2 regions of the Streptomyces sp. BBFR25 genome follow, and region 2 is predicted to be linked to the other one. Evidence: riboswitches for the same ligand, from Rfam matches in the RefSeq annotation. Region 2 holds a riboswitch; the other holds the start of a gene.

The links. A riboswitch is a leader RNA that binds a small molecule or an ion and turns the genes downstream of it on or off. The one in region 2 is predicted to bind cobalamin.
Region 1: linked by a shared signal. The riboswitch ahead of ACGH52_RS25645 (ribonucleoside-diphosphate reductase subunit alpha) and the one ahead of ACGH52_RS09740 (cobalamin biosynthesis protein) in region 2 are both predicted to bind cobalamin.

What each region holds. Positions count from the first base shown of each region.
Region 1 covers NZ_CP172447.1:5,593,284-5,597,680, reverse strand. Annotated here, with positions in the region: gene mctP (monocarboxylate uptake permease MctP) at 1-905, shown strand, start outside; gene ACGH52_RS25650 (GNAT family N-acetyltransferase) at 978-1,484, shown strand; cobalamin riboswitch at 1,545-1,704, shown strand; gene ACGH52_RS25645 (ribonucleoside-diphosphate reductase subunit alpha) at 1,825-4,200, shown strand; gene ACGH52_RS25640 (ribonucleotide-diphosphate reductase subunit beta) at 4,200-4,397, shown strand, end outside.
Region 2 covers NZ_CP172447.1:2,142,297-2,146,693, forward strand. Annotated here, with positions in the region: gene ACGH52_RS09725 (class II aldolase/adducin family protein) at 1-676, opposite strand, end outside; gene pitH (low-affinity phosphate transporter PitH) at 901-2,163, shown strand; gene ACGH52_RS09735 (hypothetical protein) at 2,198-2,419, shown strand; cobalamin riboswitch at 2,592-2,738, shown strand; gene ACGH52_RS09740 (cobalamin biosynthesis protein) at 2,844-3,809, shown strand; gene ACGH52_RS09745 (cobyric acid synthase) at 3,806-4,397, shown strand, end outside.

The DNA.
Region 1 (4,397 bases), 3.5 Mb from region 2:
AGACGGGCGCGGGCGGAGTGGTACCGAACGCGGGCGGCCAGTGGACGTACGCGACCCTGGCGCTCGGTTCGGCGCTCGCGCTCTTCATGTATCCGCACTCGATCACCGCCACGCTGTCCTCGCGCAGCCGTGAGGTGATCCGCCGCAACACCACGATCCTGCCGCTGTACTCACTGATGCTGGGCCTGCTCGCGCTGCTCGGCTTCATGGCGATCGCGGCCGGGGTCAAGGTGGAGAACGGCCAGCTGGCGATCCCGCAGCTGTTCGAGACCATGTTCCCGGACTGGTTCGCGGGCGTGGCCTTCGCGGCGATCGGCATCGGCGCCCTGGTCCCGGCGGCGATCATGTCGATCGCGGCCGCGAACCTGTTCACCCGCAACATCTACAAGGACTTCATCAAGCCCGACGCCACCCCGGCGCAGGAGACGAAGGTCTCCAAGCTGGTGTCGCTGCTGGTGAAGGTGGGCGCGCTGGTCTTCGTCCTGGGCATGGACAAGACGGTCGCGATCAACTTCCAGCTGCTGGGCGGCATCTGGATCCTGCAGACCTTCCCGGCCCTGGTCGGCGGCCTGTTCACCCGCTGGTTCCACCGCTGGGCGCTGCTCGGCGGCTGGGCGGTCGGCATGGTCTACGGCACGGTCGCCGCCTACGGTGTCGCCTCGCCGACCCAGAAGCACTTCGGCGGCTCCTCCGACGAGATCCCCGGCATCGGCGAGATCGGCTACATCGGTCTCACCGCCTTCGTGCTGAACGTCCTGGTCACCGTGGTCCTGACCTTCGTCCTGAGGGCGGCCAAGGCGCCCGACGGCGTCGACGAGACCAAGCCGAGCGACTACACGGCGGACGCCGGCGACCCCGGCGTCCAGGTGGAACTGCCGCCGGCCACGGCGGGCAGCTCGCACTAGCGGCGCCACGTCAGCGGGCCGTCGGAGAAATCCGGCGGCCCGTTGTCGTACCCGTCGGGCACACTCGGCGTCATGGACTTCGTGATCCGGCGGGCGAGCGCCGAGGAGTACGACACCCTCGGCGAGATCACCGCGCAGGCCTACTTGGGCGACAACCTCCTCGACTTCGGGGCGAGCGACTCCTACCTGGAGGAGCTGCGCGACGTGGCCAAGCGGGCCGCGGCCGCCGAGGTGCTGGTCGCCGCGGCGGGCGCCCAGGTGCTCGGCGGCGTGACCTTCGTGCCGTCCGGCGGCCCCATGGCGGACATCGCGCGTCCCGGCGAGGCCGAGATACGCATGCTCGCCGTCGCCCGCGAGGCACGCGGCCGCGGGGCCGGCGAGGCCCTCGTGCGGGCCTGCGTCGACCGCGCCCGGTCCGTGCCGGACTGCGCGGGCGTCGTGCTGTCGACCCAGCGCGCCATGCACACCGCCCACCGCCTCTACGAACGCCTGGGCTTTTGCCGCACCCCCGCCCGCGACTGGAACCCCCTGCCGGAGCTGGACGACATCATGCTGCTCGCCTACGGGCTGACGCTCTGACGCCAGCCCAGAGCGACACCTGACGCGCCGTCCGGACACAACATCTGGGGGTGCTCGCGTCACCCGGCACAAGATGTATGCTCGTGCTCGCTGTCGCCGCAGGGGAATCCGGTGCGAATCCGGAACTGTCCCGCAACGGTGTACTTGCGTGCATCCGTACGTCTTCACGTGCGCGCACGCCTGTCCAGTCCGAGGACCTGCCGACAGTGCGCCCGGCCGCCTTGGCCCGGGTGCCATGACGTCCGGGCCTCGTGGAATGGGCCGGTGGACGCGACGCCGTGCGCGCTCGTGAGCCCCCTGCCCTCCGCCAGGCCCCGTGCCGAGCGAGGGAGTGCTCCACGTGACCATCGCGCCAGCCGATCCGGCTTCAGCGACCCCGGTGACGGCGACCGGGGAACCCGACGGACCCGGTGCCGCCCTGCTGCGGACCCTGACCGGGCTGACCGCCGACCTCCAGGGCGCCGACCCCGGCCGGGTGGCCGCCGCCGCGCTGCGGGGCCGGTCCGCCCATGCCGACGAGGCCGAGCTGCGCGAGCTGGCCACGGAGGCGGCGGCCGGTCTGATCTCCGAGGACCCGGTCTACTCCCGGCTGGCCGCCCGGCTGCTGACCATCGGCATCCGCGCCGAGGCCGCCTCCCAGGGCGTCGCCGCCTTCACCGACTCGGTCGCCACCGGCCACCGCGAGGGCCTGATCGCCGACCGCACCGCCGCGTTCGTCCGGCTGCACGCGGCCCGCCTGGACGCGCTGATCGACCCGGACGCCGACGACCGCTTCGGCTACTTCGGGCTGCGCACCCTCTACAGCCGCTACCTGCTCCGGCACCCCATCACCCGCAAGCCCGTCGAGACGCCCCAGCACTTCCTGCTGCGGGTCGCCGCCGGACTCGCCGAGGACGACACGGACCGCGCGGTGGACGAGGTCGCCGCCCTGTACGGCCTGATGAGCCGCCTGGACTACCTCCCCTCCTCCCCCACCCTCTTCAACTCCGGCACCCGGCACGCCCAGATGTCGTCCTGCTACCTCCTGGACTCCCCCAAGGACGAGCTGGACTCCCTCTACGACCGCCTCCACCAGGTCGCCCGCCTCTCCAAGCACGCCGGCGGCATCGGCATCGCCTACTCCCGCGTCCGCGCCCGGGGTTCGCTGATCCGCGGCACCAACGGACACTCCAACGGCATCGTCCCGTTCCTGAAGACGCTGGACGCCTCGGTCGCCGCCGTGAACCAGGGCGGCCGCCGCAAGGGCGCCGCGGCGGTCTACCTGGAGACCTGGCACGCGGACGTCGAGGAGTTCCTGGAGCTGCGGGACAACACCGGCGAGGACGCCCGCCGTACGCACAACCTGAACCTCGCGCACTGGGTCCCGGACGAGTTCATGCGCCGGGTGGACGCCGACGGGACCTGGTCGCTGTTCTCCCCCGCCGACGTGCCGGAGCTGACCGACCTGTGGGGCGAGGAGTTCGACGCGGCCTACCGCAGGGCCGAGGAAGCGGGGCTCGCCCGCAAGTCGCTGCCCGCCCGTGAGCTGTACGGCCGCATGATGCGCACCCTCGCGCAGACCGGCAACGGCTGGATGACCTTCAAGGACACCGCCAACCGCACCGCGAACCAGACCGCGACCCCCGGCCACGTCGTCCACTCCTCCAACCTCTGCACGGAGATCCTGGAGGTCACCGACGACGGGGAGACGGCGGTCTGCAACCTGGGCTCGGTCAACCTCGGCGCCTTCGCCGACCCCGCGAGCGGCGACATGGACTGGGCGCGCCTGGACGCCACCGTCCGCACCGCCGTCACCTTCCTGGACCGGGTCGTCGACATCAACTTCTACCCGACCGAGCAGGCGGCCCGCTCCAACGCCCGCTGGCGTCCGGTCGGCCTCGGCGCGATGGGCCTCCAGGACGTCTTCTTCCAGCTCCGCCTGCCCTTCGACTCCCCCGAGGCGAAGGCCCTGTCCACCCGGATCGCCGAGCGGATCATGCTCGCCGCCTACGAGACCTCCGCCGACCTCGCCGAACGCGGCGGCCCCGCCCCGGCCTGGGAGAAGACCCGTACGGCCCAGGGGGTACTGCACCCGGACCACTACGACGTGACGCCCGCCTGGCCGGAGCGCTGGGCCGCGCTGCGCACGCGGATGGCGACGACCGGGCTGCGCAACTCCCTGCTCCTGGCCATCGCGCCGACCGCGACCATCGCCTCCATCGCCGGTGTCTACGAGTGCATCGAGCCGCAGGTGTCCAACCTCTTCAAGCGCGAGACGCTGTCCGGGGAGTTCCTCCAGGTCAACTCGTATCTGGTGGACGACCTCAAGCGGCTCGGCGTGTGGGACGCCCGCACCCGTGAGGCGCTGCGCGAGGCGAACGGCTCGGTGCAGGGCTTCTCCTGGATCCCCGAGGACGTGCGCGCGCTGTACCGCACCGCCTGGGAGATCCCGCAGCGCGGCCTGATCGACATGGCCGCCGCCCGCACCCCGTACCTCGACCAGGCCCAGTCGCTGAACCTGTTCCTGGAGACGCCGACCATCGGGAAGCTCTCCTCGATGTACGCGTACGCCTGGAAGCAGGGCCTGAAGACCACGTACTACCTGCGCTCGCGCCCGGCGACCCGGATCGCCCGCGCCGCGGCCCGAGCCGCCACCGCCGCCGTCCAGGCGGCCCCGGACCCCGAAGCGGTCGCCTGCTCCCTGGAAAACCCCGAGTCCTGCGAGGCCTGCCAGTAATGACCACCGAGACCCCCGCGAACGCCACCACCAAGAACCTGCTCGACCCGGGCTTCGAGCTGACCCTGCGCCCCATGCGCTACCCGGACTTCTACGAGCGCTACCGGGACGCCATCAAGAACACCTGGCACGTGGAGGAGGTCGACCTCCACTCGGACGTCGCCGACCTCGCGAAGCTCAGCCCCATGGAGCAGCAC
Region 2 (4,397 bases):
GGAGGCGTTCGGTCACCTCCGCCAGCTGCTCCGGTGTGAGCAGGGAGGGCGCGTGGCCCGGCACCGAGACGGCGGTCAGCCAGAGGCGGCACATCCACTCCAGTTGGGCGGTGCGGTCGTAGGCCTGGTCGAGGGAGCCGCCGTAGGTGACCGTGCCGTGGTTGCGCAGCAGGCAGCCGGTGCGGTCGGTGAGGGCGTCGAGCATGGCGCGGGCGAGTGCGTCGGTGCCGTAGGCCGCGTAGGGGGCGACCCGGACGGGGCCGCCGAGCGCGGCGGTCATGTAGTGCACCGGCGGGAGTTCGGACACGAGCAGGGAGACCGCCGTCGCGTGCACGGCGTGGGTGTGGACCACGGCCCGGGCGTCGGGGTCGGCGCGGTACACGGCCAGGTGCATGGGCAGTTCGCTGGTGGGGACCAGCGTGCCGAGCACCTGGCGTCCGTCCAGGTCGACGCCGGTCGCGTCGCGTGGGGCCAGACGGTCGTACGGCACACCCGACGGGGTGACCAGGACCGTGTCGCCGACGCGCACCGAGACGTTGCCCGAGGTGCCCACGACCAGCCCGTCCGTCACCGTCCGGCGGGCCGTCGCGACGAGTTCCGCCCAGGCCGGCTCCCAGCTCGGTTCCCGGGCCGACTCCCCGGCCGATTCTCCCGCCGCAGCCCGCGATTGCGTCACAGTCACCGTCTCCTCCGGGGCGCCCGCGCGCCCCTCACGTCCCGTCGCCGACCGTCCTGGCGGTGATCCTGCCAGGGACGTCTCCGGAGAGCGCCGGAGCGGGCACGCAGAGGGAGGTTCCGACTCCGTCTGCGGTCACCGTGGCGCCCTGCCCAGTTCATCTTCCGTTCACTCTGGTTACCTACGTTCGTCGCGCCAATGACCTCGAACGATTGCCTGGGTAAATGGAAAGCTTCTCGCTGATCCTCGCGATTGTGGTGGTAACCGCACTCGCGTTCGATTTCACGAACGGTTTCCACGACACCGCGAACGCGATGGCAACGACCATTTCGACCGGTGCGCTCAAGCCCAAGGTGGCGGTGGCGATGTCCGCCGTCCTCAACCTTGTAGGCGCCTTCCTCTCCGTGGAGGTCGCCAACACGATCTCCAAGGGTCTCGTCGACGAGACCGGCATCCGTCCCGAGGTCATCTTCGCCGCACTGGTCGGCGCGATCCTCTGGAACCTCCTGACCTGGCTGGTCGGGCTCCCGTCCAGTTCCTCGCACGCCCTGATGGGCGGCCTGATCGGTGCCGCCGTCGCCTCGGCCGGTATCGGCGCGGTCAACGGCGACGTGCTCGTGACCAAGGTGCTCCTCCCGGCGATCGCCGCCCCGATCGTGGCCGGACTCGCGGCGCTGCTCGCGTCCCGGATGACGTACTCGCTGGGCCGCAAGGCCGACGGCAAGGCCGCCGCGAAGGGCTACCGGGCCGGTCAGATCGCCTCCGCCGGTCTGGTCTCGTTGGCCCACGGCACCAACGACGCCCAGAAGACCATGGGCATCATCACCCTCGCCCTGGTCGCGGGCGGCTCGCTCGCCCCCGACTCCGACCCGCCCGTGTGGGTCATCCTCAGCGCGGGCCTGGCGATCGCGCTCGGCACCTACCTGGGCGGCTGGCGCATCATCCGCACCATGGGCAAGGGCCTGACCGACCTCCAGCCGCAGCAGGGCTTCGCCGCCCAGACCAGTGCCGCCACGGTCATCCTGGCCTCGTCCCACCTCGGCTTCTCCCTGTCCACCACGCACTCGGTCTCCGGTGCGGTGATGGGCGCGGGCCTCGGCCGCAAGGGCGGCGTGGTCCGCTGGTCCACGGCCACCCGGATGTTCGTCGCCTGGGGCCTGACGCTGCCCGCCGCGGCCCTGGTCGCCGCGCTCGCCGAGTGGGTCTGCCGCCTCGGCGACTGGGGCACGGCCCTCGTCGCGGTGTTCCTGGTCGCCTCCAGCTTCGCGATCTGGCGGATCTCCCGCCGCGAGGTCGTCGACCACACCAACGTCGTCGACGGCGACGTGGTGGGCGCCCAGCAGCCCGAGCCGGCCGGTGTGGTCACCACGGCGATGGCCGCCGTGTCGCCGCCCCCGACGGGCGTGGCCGAGGAGCTGTCGGCCACCCTCCCGGCCGCCGCCACCACGTCCGACCCCAAGGCCCCCTCGGCCGCCACCACCGTCTGAACCCGCAGCCCGGGTACGAAGGAAGCGAACCTCCATGAGCATCGACTGGGCAGCTCTCGGCTCCGTCTTCGGCGTCAGCCTCGTGGTCACGGTGGCCCTGGTGGGCCTGTTCACCCTCGGCATCGTCGGCCTCTCCCGCCAGGAGCGGGCCGCCGCCGAGGGCGGCTCCGCGGCCCTCGCGGTCACCGGCGCGTACGCGTGCTTCGCGGCCTGCACGGCGGCGGTGGCGTACGGGATCTATCTGATCGTCGCCTGACCGCGCCGCTCGGCCACCGCCTGAAATCCGCCCGTTCACGGGCGCACGCGCCGGGGCGGGGCGCGGAACGGACTCGAACCGTTCCGCGCCCCGCCCCTTCGCGTGCCGGCGCACACCACTCGTGTGTGGGCCTTCGCACACTCCCCCGTCGCAGGTCAACGCCAGGTTGACGGGTGTTCGCGGGCCGTGGTGGACTTCCGGGGCCATCTACGGCGGCAGGAGAGGAAGCCCGGTGCGAATCCGGCGCGGTCCCGCCACTGTGACCGGGGATCAGGAAACCCCCGGGAGCCAGGAACTCTCACCGCCGGACTCTTCGAACCAGGGCGTGGACACCCTGAGTGAGGACATGACGCGATGCCCGGCTGCCGCCACCGCCCGACGCCCAGTGCCAGGTGCTTCCCCGACCCTGTGACCGGCTGAACCCGTGCGTGCCGGACGCGTCTTCGCGTACGGCGCCGCCGCCGGCCTCCTCGGCGACCTCCTCCTCGGCGATCCGCGCCGCGGACACCCGGTCGCCGCGTTCGGCCGTGCCGCGGGCGCCGTGGAACAGGTGCTGTGGCGGGACCACCGGGGCTGGGGCGCCCTGCACACCGCCGTGTGCGCCGGTGGCGCCGCCGCCCTCGGGCTGGCCGCCTCCCATGCCGTGCACCGCTCCCCCGCCGCCCGCGTCGTCCTGACCGGCGCGGCCACCTGGGCCGTCGTCGGCGGCACCTCGCTCGCCCGCGAGGCCGCCGCGATCGGCCGGGCCCTGGAGGCCGGTGACGTCGAGGCCGCCCGGGCGCGGCTGCCGCACCTGTGCGGGCGGGACCCGCGGGCGCTGGACGCCGACGGCATCGCCAGGGCCGTCGTGGAGTCCGTCGCCGAGAACACCTCGGACGCGGTGGTGGGCGCCCTGGTGTGGGGCGCCGTGGCGGGGGTGCCCGGGCTGCTCGGCTTCCGGGCCGCCAACACGCTGGACGCCATGGTCGGCCACAAGTCGCCCAGGTACCGCCGCTACGGCTGGGCCTCGGCCCGCCTGGACGACCTCGCGGGCTGGCCGGGCGCCCGCCTGACCGCCGTACTGGCCACCGTGGCCGGGGGCGACCCGCGGGGCGCGGTGCGGGCCTGGCGCGCGGACGCCGCACGGCACCCGAGCCCCAACGCGGGGCCCGTGGAGGCCTCGTTCGCCGGCGCCCTGGGCGTGCGGCTCGGCGGGACGCTCTCCTACGGCGGGCGGGTCGAGCACCGGCCCGTCCTCAACGGCGCCGCCGGGCGCCCCGTACGGGCCGGTTCCGGCGACATCGACCGGGCGGTACGGCTGTCCCGGCGCGTGAGCTGGCTGGCGCTGGGCGTGTGCGCGGGCGCACGGCTGCTCGCGCGCGGCATCGTCAGGAAGGGACGTACGTCATGAACGGTGGTCTGCTCGTCGCCGGTACCACCTCCGACGCCGGCAAGAGCGTCGTCACCGCCGGGATCTGCCGCTGGCTGGTGCGGCAGGGCGTGAAGGTGGCGCCCTTCAAGGCGCAGAACATGTCGCTGAACTCCTTCGTGACCCGCGAGGGCGCGGAGATCGGGCGGGCGCAGGCCATGCAGGCCCAGGCCTGCCGGGTGGAGCCGACCGCGCACATGAATCCCGTGCTGCTCAAGCCCGGCGGGGAGCGCAGCAGCCAGGTCGTCCTGCTCGGCAGGCCGGTCGGCGAGATGAGCGCCCGCGGCTACCACGGCGGGCGCCAGGAGCGGCTGCTCGGCACGGTGCTCGACTCGCTGGCCGAACTCCGCGCCTCCTACGACGCGGTGATCTGCGAGGGGGCGGGCAGCCCGGCCGAGATCAACCTGCGCCGCACCGACATCGTCAACATGGGGATCGCCCGGGGCGCCGGGCTGCCCGTGCTGGTGGTGGGCGACATCGACCGGGGCGGGGTCTTCGCCTCGTTCTTCGGGACGGTGGCGCTCCTCGCGCCCGAGGACCAGGCGCTGGTCGCCGGGTTCCTGGTGAACA